Regions from separate parts of the Bradyrhizobium sp. 2TAF36 genome, predicted to be linked through region 4. Evidence: riboswitches for the same ligand, from Rfam matches in the RefSeq annotation. Region 4 holds a riboswitch; each other region holds the start of a gene.

Region 1 (4,743 bases), on a different contig from region 4:
CGATCCCGGAACTGGGACTGCAGCTCCATATACCCGGCCTTGTTGACGTTTTGCGCCGAGACCGTCGCCGTTTGCAGTGTTTCGGTCTCATGCTCCGCACCAATGATGACATTGTTGTTGGGCGCGAGCTGGGTCGTGGTGTGCCAATCATACTTGACGCGGTCGCCGGTCGTAATCGTGGCCATCACGTCGCCGGGCGAGATGTTGTAGTTCCAGTGATTGGTGTAGTTGACGCCGAAATAGCTTTTCATCCGGTCGTCGAGAGCGGACCAGACCGCCTCCCCGCGCGTGAAGAGCTGGTGCACCGTCTGCGTGCTTTGCGCGGCCGCGGGAAAGCTCGCGGATGTGACGGGATCGAAGGTGTCTCCGGTAAAGCGCAGGGTAGCGTCGGTGTACCGCGCCACGCCATTGAGCGTCAGGTTTTCGCTCAGTTCGGCGCCAAGCTTCGTCGAATAAGTCATGTTGTCGTAGTTGTTGCCGATCGCCTTCTGCCCCGGCGGCAGCAATTCGACCGGCGTCACCGGCACGTCGTTCGCGTGGAAATGCGCGACGTTGAAGGCATAGTTGAAGTGGTCCTGTGAACCGCTCAGACCTGCAGTTTGATTGAACGTTCCGAACGAGCCTCCCTCGACCGAGCCGGTGGCGCGGGCGGGACCGTCGCCCTTCTTCGTCACGATGGAGATCACGCCACCCAGCGCGTCTGCGCCGTAGAGACCGCCCTGCGGACCGCGCAGGACTTCGATCTGCTGAATGTCGGAGGTGAGCAACTGGCCGAAATCAAACGAACGGTTCGGGTTGCCGGGATCGCTGACATCGATGCCGTCGATCAGGACCTTGGTGTGGTTGGAATTCGTTCCGCGCATGAAGATCGACGTCTGTCCCCCCGGACCGCCGGTCTGCACGAGGTTCAGGCCAGGAACCGCGCTCAGCGCATCGGATGCGGTCCGGCGCTGATCGCGCTCCATGTCTCTGGCGGTCAGAACCGTCACCGAGCTCGCAACCAGATTGGTCGGAGTGACAACGCCCGTCGGACTGACGACGACCGTCGGAAACAGGTTGGCCGCGGATACCCCGGCAACCGGGGGCGACGCCGGCACCAGCTCGGGCTTCGGCAGCCGAGCGACGCGCCGCTGCTCGGGCTGGTCGGGCGCAGGCCGCGCGGCTCGCGGCTTGGCCGCACGCTCGGTCGGCGCGACCTCGACCGGCGGCAGCAGATCGGGCGATGCCGACTGCTGGGCCTGGGCAATGGACAGATCGAGCGAATACAGGGAAACGAACGCGACAACGCCGGCGCGGAAGCGCCTGGCGGCAAAGACAATACGGGACACTCTTGTAACCTCGGTATGACGTCAGTGGCACGTCACAGCGAACGAGGTTTCACGGCGGAGCGTTCGATTGCTCCCGTGAAGCTAATGTCTGTACTCCCCGACCGACATCTTCGCGTGTGACCACGGCTGACGGCAGGTCTCCTGGCTCGCGGGTCGTTACCTTACGTCGCCTTCCCAGGACCGAGATTCCCAGTGGCATATGACGAAAGATTCACCGCTTACAGTTGCGGGGGCAGCCGTGGCGTTGAGAATATCCCGGTATCGGGAAAACCTCGCACCACGTTCCCTTTTGATCTCCGTGAGGAGAACCGTCACCGGCCAATCTACGGGGCGGGCAAGCGGAGAGTCAATCGGCCGGTTGCATGACGGGCAAAGCACCGCACCGGAGATTGAGCCGGCGCAATCAGGCCGGCTCCCGCTCCGAACGCGTCCTGATCACCGCCCGCTCGCCGGCATCGACGAGCTGGCCGATGCCGGTGCGGCCCGTGAGCGCGCAGCGGATGATGTTCTCGGCAACGGACCTGCGAAAGCAATGGTCCTCGCCGACCGGGCGATTGCGGCAGACCCGATCCAGCGCCAGCTTCATGTTGATCCGGGTGCGGGTGTCGAAATGCTCGCTGATCATTCGCAGGGCCTCGGTGCGTTGATGTCGGAGCGGAAACGCGTCGGCGTAGGCTGGGTTCCAAAAACGGACCGCGCAAGGCGTTGCGCAGAGCCGACTACGCCCGATCTCTTGGTCCTGTGACGGGCGGGCTACGCCCGACCTCTTGGCCGCTGGGCCTGAGCCCAGGCCGCGGTGACATCGCGCAGCGGAGCGTCGATGCGCCGGATCGGGGTCAGCTCACCGGAGGCCGAGATGATGGCGGTCTCCTCGCGGCGACAGCGCGGGCATACGAAGCGGACCTCGTGCGGCGACGCCGACCAGCTCGAACGTTTGACGTTGGCCGCCATCGGCCATGCATCGCAATGCGAGCACGACACCAGGAACCGACCGGGATCGAGCATACCCATTCCATAGGACTCCGCGTCCTGCCTGCCCCTTCAATGACTAACCCATGTGAATCGTTCCGGTGCCCGAGCACCGTCTGCTCCTCAGCTTCACGCAGCGCCGCCGCTCAGTGGGCACCCTTGAGGGTGCATGACGTGGTGCAGGTGACGGTGTTGCCGTGGTCGCACGCCTTGCAGGCGGCAACGCACTGGTTCATGTCGCGGGGATTGTAGGAGCTGTAGTTCCGCATCGCACAGACCGGGGTCGAGCCGGTGATGTCCTGCTCCTGGTTGCAGGCGGCCGTCATGAGCGCGAAGATGAGGACTGCGAGAAGGCGCATGGGATTGCCCTGGTGAGGAGCGGCAAAGCGACGTCAGCGAGATGCGCTGCACCGCAACGGACCTCGGCATTCCCAATGCGAGCAATCATGATCGCGACGCTCGCATCCTCAAAGGATGCGCGCCAAACATTAAGAACGGATTGCAGGCGGCGTCAGGCCGCGGCCTTGGTCGCGATCGCCTTCCGCATATCCACCGCCAGCTGACGATACTGCTCCGAGAGTCTCAGATAGAACTCGCGCTTGGTGCTGTCGGTGGCGAGCTTGGCAATCAGCTCGCATTCGGCGGTGAGCGTCTCGAACCGTTCCAGCCTGTCATGAAGTTCTGTCATCGGCGTGTCCCCATCAAACGCCACAAGGGACGTCAAACCTAAGCCTGAGAAATAGGTCACGGCGAACATCGTTATCGAGTAGAAACGTTTTTTCCAGCAAGGGCGGTGCAAGCCCAGCAAGAACAGCTATTTCTGCTCCAGCCGCCAGGCGCCGTCCCAATTGGCGTCCGGCGGATTGGCCTCGAACTGCGCGATGCGGCCGAGCAGCGTGCGCGAGGGACCGTCGCCGGGCACGGCTTCGAGCGCTGCATTGAACGCGGCGCGAGCCTCGTCGAAGCGCTGCGCGCGGTAGGCGGCGAGGCCTTCGGCGTAGCGCGCGCGCAGGCTCTCCTGCGGGACGCTGAGCCCGTGCGCCTTGCTCATCACCTCGAAAATGGCCTGCGATGCGCTTTGGCCGGCCACCGCCAGACGATCGATCTCGCGCAGCTCGAGGTTCGAGCCGATCGCGTCCGCCGTGGCCTGCGCGATCAGGATCCGCGTGCCGTAGATCTTGTTGACCAGTTCGAGCCGCGAAGCGAGGTTCACGGCATCGCCCATCACGGTGAAGCTCATCATCAGCTCGGAGCCGATGCTGCCGGTCAGGACCTCGCCGGTGGCAATCCCGATGCGCAGATCGCAAGGGCCTGGCATGGCGCGGATACCGAGCAGGTCAGGCAATTGCTTCTGCAACGCCGGCACCTCATCGGCCATGTCGATGGCGGCGTAGCAGGCGAACAGCGCCGGCTCGTCCTCCTCAATGAAGGGAGGGCCCCAATAGGCCATGATGGCATCGCCGATATATTTATCGATAACGCCGCGATGGCTCCGGATCGGCGCGGACATCACCGTGAAATAGTGGTTCATGACCTTGACGAGGCCACGCGGGGTCATGCCCTCGCTCATCGAGGTGAAGCCGCTCATGTCGGAGAACATGATGGTCATCACCCGGCGCTGGCCGTCGATGGCAACTTCGGGTCGGTCGATCAGCCCCTGCGCCACCTTGGGATCGATATAGCGGCCAAAGGTCTCACGGATCCGCTCGTTGTGCCGCAGCTGCTCGATCATGCGATTGAAGGCGGCGGCGAGTTCGCCGATCTCGTCCTGGGTCGAGACCGTGATGGTCTTGTCGAAGCGGCCCGCCTCGACCTCGCGGGTGCCGGCGAGCAACAGCCGCACCGGTCGCGTGATGCCACTGGAGACGAGGAGCGCGAAAGCAAATCCGACCACCGCCGCGAGGATGGTGACGATGCCCGAAATGATCATCGCCTGGCGCTGGCGACCGATCACTGTCGCCGTACTGGCGAAGACCTGCTTCAGCATGTCGGCGCGGATCGCGTCGATCTTCTGGTTGAACTGGTCGCGTATGGTGTCGAGATGCTCCAGGGTCCCGCGCGCCTCCGTCATCTGCTTGCCTTCGACCTGCTTGAGGAGTTTTGCGTGGTCCTCATTCATGTCGTGACGCAGCTCGGTGAGAGTGGTTTCGATGCGGGTCTCGATCCGCGCCAGCCCGGCATTGTCGGAAGGCGTCCTTTTGTCGTCGATGATCGCGTTGATGTGCGTGCGCGCGGCCTCGGCTTCCTCGTCGATCTTCCGATCGGCCTCCTCGAATTCGCGCAGGCGCGCCGCATAGGCCTCCTCCTCCGAGGGGGCCTGCATCTTCATCATGACCATCCGCCGCAGCGCCACCGAGCGCTCCAGCGAGCGGATGTTGGCGCGCGCCAGATGGCCGTAGGCCGGAATGTAGCGATCGGTCAGCTCGTCGAGCAGGACGCCGACCTG
Region 2 (4,743 bases), on a different contig from region 4:
CATCGGATTGCGGTAGTAGAGGATTTTTCGCGGCGAAGCCGCTTGCGCCTTCGGTAGCGCCGGCGCGACGGCCGCTCCATCGTCGTCGTAGACCGGCACATAGTCCCGCCCGCGGTCGTCCTTCTTCTGACCCGCAGACCAGAGCGGCGCACCGCTTGGATCGCGGTAGTAAAGCGGCGTTCGCTCCGCGCCAGCCGCAGCCGATGATATGTCGGCCTCAGCGAGCCAGCCCGCACCGTTCGAATGCCAGTAGTAGCCGGCCAGGACCAGGCCACCGCCCAGCGCAAGAGCCGTCAGGAGACGCAGCGTTTTCATATGGTGTATCCGCGCGCCCGGGAGCGCGCGTCCGTGTGAAGGAAAAAGGGGAATGTCGGGCGCCGCCGGGCAGCGCCCGAACGCTCACTTGACCGCCGTGACGATCACCTTGCCGGTGACGGTCTCCGGTTCGCCCTGCACCTTCACGGACAGCGTCATCTGGTAGCGTCCAGCCATCGGCAGGTCCGTCTTGAAGGCGTACACACCCGGCTCCCTGGACGGCAGCGGCGCGACCGCCGATTCCATCTCGGCCATCCCGTCCGGGGCCATGTCGAGGCGGCTTTTGAAGATGACTGCGTCCGGTATCGGCTTGCCGGTCTGCTTGTTCGTCAGGCGAACGGCGAGCGTGACGTCTTCGCCCTTCTTCATCTGCGGAGTGACGGGCTCGAAGGCGTAGTCGCCCGCGCCCGCCATCGCGGCGGAAGCGGCAAGCGAAAGGGTGGCGGCGAGAGCCGCGGTGCTGATTTTGGAAAGCATTGTCCTGTCCTCATGAATTGATCTTTCGCCGTGGCGCGTGAAGCGCGCACGTCAGTCGTCGTCGCGAGCAGGCACGCCGCTCGCGTCTCGGGCTTTGCGAGATCAGATTCGAGGAGGTCGGAAAGGAGGACTGCCGCCGCGGAAGGAAACGACCTGATCCGGGGGAATAGCCATCGTGCTGGCCATGACGGCGAGACGTTCGAACGCCACGGGCCTGACATCACCGAGCGCGATGATCCCACCGACGCAGCAGAAGCCCATCCCGCACTTGTAGCCGCCGCTATGGGAGCCCGTTCCCTTCATGTCGGGACAACAATCGTCCATCGACATGTCGGCGTCGCCGCTCATGTGCATGGCCGTCTGCATGCCATCCGACGACATTGCGAGGTTCGCCGCGGACGCGCCAACCGGCAGCATCGCCAAGGATATGGCGATGGCGACTGCCAGGATGGTACGGACGAACTGCATCAATATCGACTTACCTTGTCGGGCCGGAACTCGGCCTCAGTAGCATACTCGGACACCAAAGGCAGTTATTGATCGTGGTCAAGCGTTCGTTACCCAGGCTCGTCCGGAGGCCGGGTTGGACGTTTCGACGCGGTCCTTCGGACTATCGTGCAAAACAGCAACACAAGGCCACCATCGACCGACCGGCCCGTCCAGCAGCCCGCGCGGATGTTGACGCGCTCATCCCCTGATGCCAGTTTCGTGATCGGTAGTGTCCGCAAGGACTCTTCAAGGGAATGCGGTGCGTCCACCTCAGTGGGCAATTCCGCGGCTGCCCCCGCAACTGTAGGCGGATAGCCGACGACCAAACGAACCACTGGAGCCCCGCTTGGGCCTCTGGGAAGGTGGTCGAAGGCGATGACCCGCGAGCCAGGAAACCTGCTACCAGCCATGGTCACGCGCGAACGCATTGGGCGGGGTGCCCTGATGTCGGACAAGTAGCCGGTGCATCCGCCGCCTGGGGCGAAGGTGGATGACTAAGGCAACCGCGGTGACGGTTTGTTTGCGTCGCCGCAGAGCGTTGTCGTGCAAAATCTTCATTTCCGTGCTGGCGCAAGGCCAGCGTTATCGCGTGCTTTCCTGATTACTCTGCTCTCGTCGGTGTCCTTGTCGTCCGCGGCGCTCGCGCAAAGCGCGGCGCAGGACAACCGCTCCCGGGAGGTCGGCCCGGTGATCGTGTCGCCGCCTGCGCCGCGACAGGCTCCTGCCGTCAGCCCCGGCACTCAGAAGCAGCGCGCGGCCCGGCGCGCCGCGGGACGCAATCGTGGCGCCCCTGCTGTCGCCGTTCCGGCCGCGCAAGCTCCGAGCGGGCCGGTACAGACGCCGCTCAATACGGCAGCCGTCACCGACGTCGGCTCCCGGCTCGGCATCACGGCGCGCGAGATGCCGGCGACCGTCGAGGTCATCGGTCAACAGACGATGCAGAACCTGGGCATCCGGACCACGACCGACGTCGCCAAGGCTGCAGTCGGCGTCACCGGCGGCGATGCGCCCGGCGCGCCCGCCATCTTCTCGATGCGTGGCTTTTCCGGCGACCAGATCTCCACGCTCTACAACGGAATCCCGATCGGGCCGTCGACCATGACCGGCCGTCCCATGGACGTGGCTGGTCTCCAGCAGGTCGAGATCATCAAGGGACCGGACTCGCTGGTGGCGGGCCTCGGTGCGACCGGCGGCGCCATCAACTACGTGAACAAGGCGCCGCACACCGGACCAATCGTCAACGACGCCTTCACTTCCTACGATTCCTTCAACGGCTATCGCGCCGGTTACGGATCGGGCGGCAGCACGCTGATCAACGGCCTCGACTACCGCTTCGACATCAGCCATTTCAACAACAAGGGCTTTATCGACGACACCTATTCGAAGCTCAGCAACGTCTCGGGCCAGCTGAACTATCGCGTCAACGAGAACCTGAGGATCTGGGGCGCGACCGAATACAGGCAGGACAACGACCGCTTCTACTGGGGGACGCCGCTGGTGCCGGCGAACGCGCCGGGCATCGTGCCGACGTATGGCGTCGTCTCCGGCCTCTGGAGCAACTATTACCTCGGCGGCGGCACGCCGGTCCCGGTCACCATCGACGCGCGCACGCTGACCACGAACTACAACGTGCTCGACAATCACAGCGGCGCCAACGAGCTCTGGCTGCGCAGCGGCTTTCAATGGGACATCACCAACAACATCTCGCTGAAGAGCCTGGTCTATGGCTATGACGCCCACCGGCACTGGTTCAACAACGAGATCTCGTCGTTTGACCAGACCGTAGGCAATTTCGCAGGCGCGCAGAGCATCTACCGCGAGCGCCTGGCGCTCGATCACGCGCAGCGGCTCTACGGCAACATCACCGACCTCACCGTCAATTCCAATCTCGGCGGAATGGACAATCGCTTCGTCGCCACCGTGGCGGCGAGCAGCAACCAGTTCAACGTCTCGCAGGACACGCTGTTCTTCAATGACTACGTCGACCTCCTCAATCCGGACCGCGGCCTCTACGGCCCGCGCAGCGACGAGAAGATCTACACCCATCTCGACACCGCCTCGCTGTCGTTCGAGGACCGGCTCAAGCTGACCTCGACCTTTGCGCTGATCGGCGGCATCCGTTTTGAGAATATCGAGCTGTCGCGGACCCGCTTCGACGAGAATGGCCTCCTGAAAGCCAACTATCCTTTCTCGAAGACGTTCAATCCGGTCACCGGACGCATCGGCTACACCTGGGACATCGCGCCCGGCGTGATGCTTTACAGCCAGTACGCGACGGCAGCCGACCCGACGGTGGCGAACATCTTCATCCTCAGGCCCACGACGCCGCTGCTGCTCACGACGTCGCGGACCTACGAGACCGGCGTGAAGCTGCTGTCGGCCGACAGGCGCGCGGAGGCCACGTTCTCGGCCTTCGACATCGAGCGCAAGAACGTCTACGTCCCCGAAAGCGGCATCCTCTTCAACGTCGCCGGCAAGATGGCCTCCAAGGGCGTCGAGATCGCCGCCGCGGTCAATCCGGTCGCGGGCCTGAAACTATGGGGCAACGTCGCCTTCGTGCAGTCGCGCTTCATCGACTTCACCTATGTCGACGGCAATGGCGACTTCCAGTCCTATTCGGGCAAGACGCCGCCCAACGTTCCCAACTTCATCGCCAACGCCGGCGCCTCCTATCGCTTCGACACGAAGCTGCCGGTCGAGATCGGCGGCCTCGTCCGTCACGTCGGCGACCGCTTCAACTTCCAGGACAATCTGGTCACGATGGACGCCTACACGATCTTCGACGCATACGCGTTCGTCGATATTCCAAAAGCCTATTTCCCGGGCGTCGACCAGACCCGGATCAGCTTTCGCGTGAGGAACCTGACCAACAAGCTCTACGCGGCCTGGGGCGATCCGGGTTACACCGACCAGATCATCCTGGGCGCGCCGCGCAGCTACGAGATCGCGGCTTCGTTCAAGTGGTAGTCGCGGATCACCTCGCCCGCGCCGTGGCAGGAGTTGTCACGCGACAGTAGGACGCAATCGCAAATCGATTGCGCCGTTGAAGCCGCAGGTCTCGAGAGCTATCGATCAACGAGACCTGTCTTCCATCGGGAGGAACGCATGAGCACCATCACCGGCGGTTGTCACTGCGGCGCGATCCGCTATCAGGTCGAGGGCGAAGCGATCGTGCACGCGCTGTGTCACTGCCGCGATTGCAGGCTTCACGCGGGCGCTCCCGTCGTCGGCTGGACGATGTACGCGGACGATGCCGTCAAGGTGACCAAGGGCGAGCCCAAGGTGTATCACTCCTCGGAAAATGCCCGGCGGCACTTTTGCGGCGACTGCGGAACCGGCCTGTTTTATGTCAATGCCGACATGTTGCCCGGGGTCATCGACGTCCAGAGCGCGACCTACGACGATCCCGATGCCGTACCGGCGACGATGCACATCCAGGTCGCAGAGCGCCTTCGATGGATG
Region 3 (4,743 bases), on a different contig from region 4:
AGCCAGTAGAGCGCGTCGAGCTTCTTGCCGGAGGGATTGGCGATGTAGAGGTTGAGCGACTGCGACTGGTCGATCCATTTCTGCCGGCGCGCGGCCGCCTCGATCAGCCAGGCGCTGTCGATCTCGAAGGCGGTGGCGTAGAGCGCCTTCAGATCGTCAGGAACGCGGTCGATCTGGCCGACGCTGCCGTCGAAATATTTGAGGTCGGAGACCATCACCTCGTCCCAAAGCCCCCTCGCCTTGAGGTCGCGCACCAGGAACTCGTTCACGACCGTGAAGTCGCCGGACATGTTCGATTTCACGAACAGGTTCTGATAGTTCGGCTCGATCGACTGCGAGACGCCGCAGATGTTGGAGATCGTCGCCGTCGGCGCGATCGCCATGACGTTCGAGTTGCGCATGCCGCTGGACGTGACCTTCTCGCGGAGGCGATCCCAGTCGAGTGTTGCGGAGCGATCGACGTCGAGACCACCGCGCGCGTCGGCGAGAAGCTGGATGGAGTCGAGCGGCAAGACGCCCTTCGACCACAGCGAGCCCTCGAAGCTCGGATAGCGTCCGCGCTCCGCGGCGAGATCGGACGACGCTTCGATCGCGTGGAACGAGATTGCCTCCATGCTGGTGTCGGCAAACGCCACTGCCGCGTCGGACGCGGTCGGAATGCGCTGGACCTGAAGCGCTTCCTGAAAGCCCATGAGGCCGAGCCCGACGGGACGATGACGCATGTTGGAGCGACGCGCCTCCGGGATGGTGTAGAAATTGATGTCGATGACGTTGTCGAGCATCCGGACGGCGGTGGTCACCGTCCGCTTCAGCTTGGCCTGGTCGACACCATCAGGCCCGACATGGTTGAGCATGTTGATGGAGCCGAGATTGCAGACCGCGACCTCGTCGGCGGAGGTGTTCAGCGTGATCTCGGTGCAGAGGTTCGACGAGTGGATCACGCCAACGTGCCGCTGCGGCGAACGCAGGTTGCAGGGGTCCTTGAAGGTGATCCAGGGATGACCGGTCTCGAACAGCATGGTCAGCATGCGACGCCAGAGGTCGCTCGCGCGCACGGTCTTGAAGACGCGCATGCCGCCGGCTTTCGCCTTGGCCTCATAGGCCTCGTAAGCCGTCTTGAACGCCCCGCCGTATAGATCGTGCAAATCGGGCGTCTCGTCGGGCGAAAACAGCGTCCATTCGCCATCGGCATCGACGCGCTGCATGAACAGGTCCGGCACCCAATTGGCGGTGTTCATGTCGTGGGTACGACGGCGGTCGTCGCCGGTGTTCTTGCGCAGGTCGAGGAATTCCTCGATGTCGACGTGCCAGGTCTCCAGATAGGCGCAGACCGCGCCCTTGCGCTTGCCGCCCTGGTTGACGGCAATCGCGGTGTCGTTGGCAACCTTCAGGAACGGGATGATGCCCTGGCTCTCGCCGTTGGTGCCCTTGATGTGGGCGCCGAGCCCACGGACCGGCGTCCAGTCGTTGCCGAGGCCGCCGGAATATTTTGCCAGCAGTGCGTTGTCCTTGATCGACTTGAAGATGCCGTCGAGGTCGTCCGAGACTGTCGTGAGAAAACAGGACGACAATTGCGGACGCAGCGTACCCGAATTGAACAGCGTCGGCGTCGAGGCCATGAAGTCGAACGATGACAGCAGATCGTAGAACTCGATCGCCCTGGCCTCTCGGTCGATCTCGCGCACCGCAAGACCCATCGCGACGCGCATGAAGAAAGCTTGCGGCAGTTCGATCCGCTTGCCGCGGACGTGCAGGAAGTAGCGGTCGTACAGCGTCTGGAGGCCGAGGAACTGGAAGTTCAGGTCGCGCTCGGGCTTGAGTGCAGCCGCGATCCGGCCGAGGTCGAAGCGGGCCAGTTCAGGATCGAGCAGTTCGGCAGCGATGCCGGTCTTCACGTAGGCCGGGTAATATTCGGCATAGCGCACAGCCATATCGGCCTGCGAGGCGAAGGTCGGCCCGGCATGGACATAGGACAGCACCTCGCCGCGGAGCTTGTCCAGCAGCAGGCGCGCACTGACATAAGCATAATTCGGCTCCTGCTCGACCAGCGTGCGTGCGGCCATGATCGAGGCCAGCGCCAGTTCGTCCTGGCTGATGCCGTCGTAGAGATTGCGGGTGGTCTCGGTGAGCACGGGTGCCGCGGAGACGCCGTCGAGACCGGCGCAGGCTTCGCCGATAATCAGCGCAAGCCGCTTGGTGTCGAGACCAACGCGCGAACCGTCGGCGAGCGTGACATGAAGTGCCGGCGCGACAGCGGGCGTCGCTTCCGCGGCCGCCTCCTCGGCGCGCTGGCGCGACCGCTCCTCGCGGTACAGCACATAGGCGCGTGCGACCTTGTGGTGCTCGCTCCGCATCAAGGCGAGCTCGACCTGGTCCTGCACATCCTCGATATGGAAGGTGCGTCCCTCGCCTGCCCGCCGCATCAACGCAGCGACGACTTCGGCCGTCAGCTGCTCCACGCTCTCATGGACGCGGCGCGAGGCGACCGCACTGGTGCCTTCGACCGCAAGAAACGCCTTGGTCATGGCGACCGCGATCTTCGCGGAATCGAACGGCGAGACCTTGCCGTTGCGACGGATGATCTGCATGGCCGGCTCGCTCGAAGCAGGCGCAAGCGATTGTGGACGCAAATGAACGATGGGTGCGGAAGCGGTGTCCGCGTCGTGCAGGTTGAGTGACATCAAAGGGCCCCGTGATGCGCGCGTTGTGTTTGAACGGGGCTGTAAGGAAGGACGCTGCAGAAACGCCGGCGGCAGAGTTGCCGGGCGGTGCGTGCAAGCGACCGCCGGACACCCCGCCCGTGGACGTTCAGATCGTCGCGGCAGGTCTCCTGGCTCGCAGGTCGTCGCCCACTTCCCGTCTTCCCGGCGCGAAAGGCACCAGTGACGATTGTTCGGAAGCAGCTCGCTGCTGACAGTTGCGGGGGCAGCGCCGGAATTCCGCGCTCTCGCGCGGTTCACCGGCTTCCCTCTTAGCCACTAAATCTTGCGATCCAGCGGAACCGTGACGCCCACATGTGGTGACATATGCAGCCGGGTGTCAACGATTCGTTGCGGGCCGGAAGCGGTGTTCCCTGTGGAATGCGGGAGTTCCCGCCTGGCTCGCGCAACCCTTGGGATGACGCACATCCAGCATTACGCGTTCCGCATCGCGCGCCCGAACGGATCGACCAGGCGGACGATCTCGCAGGCGGCGACGAGGCCGGCGAGCCAGACGGCGCTGGTCAGCCCGATGCGCGTCACGATGGCCGCAGTGAACGCGCCCTCTCCGCCAAGGAACGGCGTCGCGGCAAGCAGCGCGAGCTCATAGGCGGCGTAGGCGGCGACGAGCGCGATGGCCAGCATCAGCGGCGTGCGGCCCTGCGGCAGCAGGCGGAGAACGGTCGATGCCGCTGCCGTCGACAGCAACGCGGCAGCACCGATGACAAAGCCCCAGGCGATGGTGCTGCCATCGATGGGATAGTGCAGCACGCCAAAGCCGATGGTCTGGTTCACGAGCCAGGCGCCGGTGACGACGAGCAGCGCCGGACGCATCGGCAGCATCGCGGCGGCGACGACGGCGAACGCCGCAAACGGCGTCGCGCAGGCAAGCGCGAAGCTCGCGAGCGCGCATGACACCGTCAGCAGTGCAAAGCAGAACATCGGCGCGATGCGCGACGCGACCGGATGAAGGCGGAAACGGTCGGCGTGGGGCGGCAGGATGGTGACAGTCATGGAACGATCTCCTTGTGGGATTTGTAGCACAATTTTGCTGGAACGCGGCATCACGTCTGACTCAGTGAAGAGCCTCCATGGGATCTTCAGTCTCGGCTGGATCGCGCCGGTCGTAGGCGGCAAGCCAGGCGGCGAGTGTCACGGTGTGCGGCTCCTTGGCCGCCAATTGGCGCAAGGCCACGCGAACGGTGGCGCGCGCCGTGCGATCGGGCGGAAGCGTCGCCGTCTCAGATCCCCGCCCCTTCGCGACCGCCTCGACCACGGCCCTCTTGCACGCCGTCAGCTCCGGCAGCCCATAGAGTTCGAGCAGCGCCTGGAAGGCTGCGTGATGATCCGGCCGAAAAGCGCGCTTGCGGCCGAGCTGATCGCGGAGCGGATGGGCCGGATAGAGATGCGCGCAGGGGATCCACCCCTCAGGCAGCGGCTCGGTGGCGGCATGGGTGCGGCGATGCGCAAGCAGCTTTGGCGAGACGTGGGTGTGCGGGCCGTCAGGGCTTTGCCCGCCCGGCGGCGGGATCGGCTGGAATACCTCGGCGCGCCCGATGCGGCTGATGAAGACGCGGTGCGGATTGGCGGCCAGAATGATCCGCATGGCGTCGCTTTCGGGCGCGAACACGGATTGGCCCGTGCGGCTCCTGAGCGCGGCGACGGCATCGGCATCGCTGACACGGATGCAGGCGTCGACCTGCAACGTTCCGAGGCCAAGGTCGAACAGGATGCCGCTGCGATCCCTCGTCAGGAGCGCCTCGATATCCGGACCGAGCTCGGTCAGCACGGTACGACCACTCATGGCGCTGGCTTCATGCGGAAGACACAGCGCGATGCGGTGGCTCCAGCTCTCCGTGGTCGGCGATTCCGATGCGATCAGGCGCAGATCCGGGTGGGAGACAACGCGTATCCCACCCTTCTGCGTCACGGCGCTGATCCCGTTGCGAGACTGCTCCATATCGAAGGCCTCACCGGGCTCGCGTGTGAACTCGGCAATGGCACCGAACGTGCCGACGCTCCAGCCGGCCTCAGCGTCGGCAAG
Region 4 (4,743 bases):
CGCCGATTGATGCGACGGCAGCAGGAATGGCTGGCACGACGGGTTCAGCCGTACCGCCGCCAGCGCCGCCACCGATACGATGAAGCCATCGATCAACACGGGAACGCGGGCTTGCGCAGCCGCAATGATGGCGCCGCAAATCGCCGCGATTTCGAGGCCGCCGACGGCGCACAGGATTTTTTCCGGCGAAGCGCCCGCAATGCCGTGATGCGCAATCGCCGCATCGATCACACCCGCCTTGTGCGCGCGGCCGGCCGCGTCGACGCCGGTACCGCTGCCCGCGATCTCCTCGGCACTGATGCCGAGCAGGCTCGCCGCAATCGCCGCCGACGTCGTGGTATTGCCGATGCCCATCTCGCCGAAGATCAGGAGATCGGGCCTGCCGGCTGCCGCGCGCGCGACTGCGCGCTGACCGGCTTCGAAGGCGAATGCCAGCTCCGTGGGGGTGAGCGCTGCTTCCACGCTGAAGTCGCGCGTGCCGCTGCGCGGCTTGTCGGTGACGATTCCTGCCATCTCCTCCTGTGCCAGCGTGCCGGCGTCGACGACCTCCAGGCCTGAGCCAAGCTCACGCGCCAGCACCGAGATCGCGGCACCGCCCGAGGCAAAATTCGCCATCATCGCGATGGTCACTCCTTGCGGATAGGCCGACACGCCCTGCGCGACGATGCCGTGATCGCCGGCGAAGACGATGATCGGCACTCGCGCAGCGCGCGGTTGCTCGGTCGCCTGCAGGCCCGCAAGCTCGACCGCAAGCTGCTCCAGCCGGCCGAGCGCGCCGGCCGGTTTTGTGAGTTGCGCCTGACGCGCGAGCGCCGCCTCGCGATGGACAGCGGAGACCTCGGGGCATTTCCGGGTGACCCATTCGGGGAGCATGCTGCCTCGCTTACGGCCTGCGCTTGAGAATGTAGCTGTCCATGATCCATCCGTGCCGCTCGCGCGCATCCTGTCGCGCGGCGACGATGCGCGGGCCGATCTCGGCCAGAACGCCCGACATGACGATCTGATCGTGCATACCGAGATAGGCGCCCCACCAGATGTGCAGCCCGGCTGGATCGAGCGACTGGAAAGCCGTGCCGCCGTCGAGCATCACCACCACGGTATCGACGCCCTGCGGCCAGCCGCCTTCGCGCAAGCGGCGCCCCGTCGTGACCAGGAAGGGCTCGCCGATGTCGTTGAGCGGCAGCGCATGCGCCGCGCACAGCGCCTGGATCGAGGTGATGCCCGGCACGACCTCGATATCAGGCAAGGGATCGAGCCGCCGCGCAATGCGCAGCGAGGAATCGTACAGCGAGGGATCGCCCCAGATCAGCAGCGCGACCTTGCCTTTACCTTCGAGATGGCTGGCGATCGTCCGCGACCACGCCGCGGCCACGGCATCGTGCCAGTCGTCCACGCCCTTGTGATAGTCCGCTTCACCGGCATCGCGCACAGGAAGATCGAACTCGGCAATGCGCGTCGTTGGATTGGTGAGTACATCCGCGCAGATCGTCCGCCTGAGATCTGCGAGATCGGACTTCGCCGTCCCCTTGCGCGGGATCAGGATGAGATCGGCCGCGTTGATGGCTTGAACGGCGGCGCGCGTGAGCTGCTCGGGATCGCCGCAACCGATGCCTATCAGGGAGAGTGTCAGCATCGTGAGTGCGAAGGGCGGCCATCACGGCCGCCCGTTCGCTTGTCTCTCAAGCCGCGTTATGCAAACGCGGGGTAACGAGGCCGGGCGCGGTGACGCCGCGCAGCGACTTCGCCAGCGCCAGCACACCGAGGTCGGCCAGCGGCTCGATCACGATGACGAGCGCGTAGGAGGCCGCGAAGGTCGCGATGTTGACGAGGTTGGTCGCACCGAAGCCCGAGCCATAGAGCGCCCAGAACGCAACCCAGGCGATGACGCCGGCCTGATACGTGGTCGACAGCGCCAGCGCCTGGCGATACCTGAGATCGACATAGGCGGTGTTGCGGGCAATGATCCGCGCGGCGATCGCCTGGATCCCGAACAGCGGCACCAGCAGCGTGGTGACGTTCATGCCGAATTGCGGCAGATCGGGCGGCTCGAAGAAGATGCCCTGGAACAACAGTCCGAACGCAAGGCCGAAGGCCGCGGGCGCTGCCCCAAACAGCAGGAACAGGGTCGAGCCGAGGATGAAGTGCACCTCGGAGACGCCCACCGGGAAGTGCGGCAGGATCTCGAAGAAGACGAAAACGAGGCCCGTGGTGGCGAGCGTCCGCGCCGCGAACGACGTGATGCCCTGCTCGCGCACGGTCTCGACCGCGAGCTTCAGCGCAACGCCGCCGACTGCGATGCCGGTTGCGTAACTCAACACGAGCTTGGCGCCCGATACGACTCCGGGTTCGATATGCATGGTTCAGTTCCTTCCTGCCGTCACACCCGACGGCCTTGGCCACAAGACATGCACGGCCGGTCTCCTGGCTCGCGGTTCACTGGGGTTCTCCGGCCTTCCCGGGCCTTGCGGCCCAGTGGCTGATCGGAGTCCCTCACCGCTTACAGTCGCGGGGGCGGCTGGGGTTTTGGGCGGCGCAACTGTCCGCCCACCCCCATTCCCGATTATGCTCCGGCGGTTTGCGCCGCCTCGAGCACCATGCGTCTCCTGTGTGCCCCTTTCGCCAGCCGGGCGTCAAGGGGCGAAGGGCGGCCGGGACGGTCCTGACGGATAATCGCCCGCCAGCGCGCCAAACAGGATCACCGCCGCCGTCGAGGCCGCGCCGCCCCGCGCAAGCTGTTCCGCCAGCTCGGCAATGGTGGTGCGGACCAGCCGCTCGTCGGGACGACCGAGGGATTCGGCGAACAGCGCCGGGGTATCAGGGGCGAGGCCGTGCTCGATCAATTTTGCGACAAGCGCCGGAAAGGTGCGCCGGCCCATATAGACGACGGTGGTCGCTTCGGGATCCGCCAGCGCCGCCCAGTTCAAATTCTGCGGCAGCTCGCCGGTGACATCGGCCCCGGTCACGAACTGCACCCGGCGCGAGGTGTGGCGCCGGGTCAGGGGAATGCCGGCTTGCGCGGCGGCGACACAGGCCGAGGTGATTCCGGGAATGATCTCGTAGCCGATGCCGGCTTCGCGCAGAGCCTCCAGCTCCTCCTCGAGCCGGCCAAAGATACCGGCATCGCCCGATTTCAGCCGCACCACACGGACGCCGGCCGCGGCGTAATCGATCAGCAGGCGGTTGACGTGGTGCTGCTTGGTCGAGGGCCGCCCTGCCCGCTTCCCGACCGCGACGAGATTGGCGCCGGGCCGGGCCAGATCGAGGATCGCGCCCGAGGCGAGGTCGTCATAGAGCACGACGTCGGCATCGCGCAGCCGCGCGGCGCCTTTGAGCGTGAGGAGCTCGGGGTCGCCGGGGCCGGCCGAGATGAAAGTGACAAAACCGCTCACCGATCCTCCGCGATCAGATGGAAGAACGTGCCGGTGGCTTGTCCCCGCCGCGAGCCGGTCTCGGCGATGATCGCGCCTGTTGCATCGTGCACGACCGCCAGCGGCGTATCCGGCTGCGCGACAATCGTCGAATAGTGGAACTCGTGACCGCGCAGGCGCGCGCCGACCTGATGGCCCGGCATCGGCGCGGCGAGCGCAGCGAGACGATAGCCGAGATGCATGCGGCGCTTGGCAAAGCTCGTCTCCAGTCCGAGCAGGCCCGTCATCTCATGACGGACGCCGTCGGCGTCGGTCAGAGCGGTTCCCAGCACCATATAGCCTCCGCATTCGCCGTGCACCGGCCGTGTGTCAGCGAAGGCGCGCAAGCCGCTGCGAAAGCGCGCATTGGCCGCGATCGTGCCGGCATGCAGTTCGGGATAGCCGCCGGGCAGCCAGCAGACATCGGCGCTCGCGTCAGGCGCTTCATCGGCAAGCGGCGAGAATGTCGAGATCTCGGCGCCGGCCGCGCGCCAGGCCTCCAGCATGTGCGGATAGATGAAGGAGAACGCGGCATCGCGGGCCAACGCAATGCGCTGCCCGGGCGGCGTCACGTTCATGCCGTTTGCCGCCGGTTGCGGCGAACAGCTTGCTGCCGCCCGCAGCACCGCATCGAGATCGACATGCTCGGCGACGAAGCGCGCGGCTTCGTCGATCAGCTTGCCGATCTCGGCCTGCTCTTCGGCCTGCACCAGGCCGAGATGCCGTTTCGGCAGGCTGATTTCTGCATGACGCGGCAGCGCGCCGAACACGGCGATGCCGGCGTCGTTCAGTGCACGCCGCACGAGATCTTCATGTCGCGGGCTGGCGACGCGATTGAGCACCACGCCGGCAAGGCGCACGCCGGCACGATAGTCGCGAAGGCCTGCGGCGATCGCCGCCGCCGTCTGCGCCTGTCCGGAAGGATCGATCACCAGCAGCACCGGCCAGCCCAGCATCTCCGCAATGTCGGCGGTGGCGCCGGTGCCGGAGACGCCGCGCGCGGCGACGCCGTCGAACAGGCCCATCGAACCCTCCGCGAGCACGACATCGGCATCAGTGCCGCGACCCACGAGATGAGCAATCGTCCCGCGATCCATCGCCCAGCTATCGACGTTGACGGAAGCGCGCCCCGTCGCAGCGGCATGGAAGGCGGGATCGATATAGTCGGGCCCGCTCTTGAAGCACTGCACGTTCAATCCGCGATTGCGCCAGGCGCGCGCCAGCGCCAGCGTCAGCGTGGTTTTGCCGACGCCGGAGGCCGGCGCCGAGATGACAAGCCCTGCCGGCATCACGATGCCTCCGGAAAGCGCGGATCGGCGCCGACCGGCCGATAGCG

What was found. A riboswitch is a leader RNA that binds a small molecule or an ion and turns the genes downstream of it on or off. The one in region 4 is predicted to bind cobalamin.
Region 1: it holds a riboswitch for cobalamin, as region 4 does, so the genes downstream of both, AB4Z51_RS09610 (TonB-dependent receptor plug domain-containing protein) here and AB4Z51_RS30160 (energy-coupling factor ABC transporter permease) in region 4, are expected to answer to the same signal.
Region 2: it holds a riboswitch for cobalamin, as region 4 does, so the genes downstream of both, AB4Z51_RS16595 (TonB-dependent receptor) here and AB4Z51_RS30160 (energy-coupling factor ABC transporter permease) in region 4, are expected to answer to the same signal.
Region 3: it holds a riboswitch for cobalamin, as region 4 does, so the genes downstream of both, AB4Z51_RS09595 (ribonucleoside-diphosphate reductase subunit alpha) here and AB4Z51_RS30160 (energy-coupling factor ABC transporter permease) in region 4, are expected to answer to the same signal.

Annotation. Positions count from the first base shown of each region.
Region 1 covers NZ_JBFRFR010000012.1:186,252-190,994, forward strand. The annotation lists gene AB4Z51_RS09610 (TonB-dependent receptor plug domain-containing protein) at 1-1,328, opposite strand, end outside; cobalamin riboswitch at 1,443-1,656, opposite strand; gene AB4Z51_RS09615 (hypothetical protein) at 1,732-1,953, opposite strand; gene AB4Z51_RS09620 (hypothetical protein) at 2,082-2,339, opposite strand; gene AB4Z51_RS09625 (hypothetical protein) at 2,444-2,656, opposite strand; gene AB4Z51_RS09630 (hypothetical protein) at 2,809-2,985, opposite strand; gene AB4Z51_RS09635 (adenylate/guanylate cyclase domain-containing protein) at 3,112-4,743, opposite strand, start outside.
Region 2 covers NZ_JBFRFR010000026.1:45,683-50,425, forward strand. The annotation lists gene AB4Z51_RS16580 (efflux RND transporter periplasmic adaptor subunit) at 1-315, opposite strand, end outside; gene AB4Z51_RS16585 (FixH family protein) at 400-792, opposite strand; gene AB4Z51_RS16590 (hypothetical protein) at 895-1,260, opposite strand; cobalamin riboswitch at 1,492-1,699, shown strand; gene AB4Z51_RS16595 (TonB-dependent receptor) at 1,900-4,248, shown strand; gene AB4Z51_RS16600 (GFA family protein) at 4,387-4,743, shown strand, end outside.
Region 3 covers NZ_JBFRFR010000012.1:180,660-185,402, forward strand. The annotation lists gene AB4Z51_RS09595 (ribonucleoside-diphosphate reductase subunit alpha) at 1-2,681, opposite strand, end outside; cobalamin riboswitch at 2,804-3,021, opposite strand; gene AB4Z51_RS09600 (hypothetical protein) at 3,135-3,713, opposite strand; gene AB4Z51_RS09605 (DUF6925 family protein) at 3,775-4,743, opposite strand, start outside.
Region 4 covers NZ_JBFRFR010000059.1:49,007-53,749, reverse strand. The annotation lists gene cobT (nicotinate-nucleotide--dimethylbenzimidazole phosphoribosyltransferase) at 1-873, opposite strand, end outside; gene cobF (precorrin-6A synthase (deacetylating)) at 884-1,633, opposite strand; gene AB4Z51_RS30160 (energy-coupling factor ABC transporter permease) at 1,680-2,357, opposite strand; cobalamin riboswitch at 2,395-2,612, opposite strand; gene cobA (uroporphyrinogen-III C-methyltransferase) at 2,631-3,389, opposite strand; gene AB4Z51_RS30150 (cobyrinate a,c-diamide synthase) at 3,386-4,696, opposite strand; gene cobM (precorrin-4 C(11)-methyltransferase) at 4,696-4,743, opposite strand, start outside.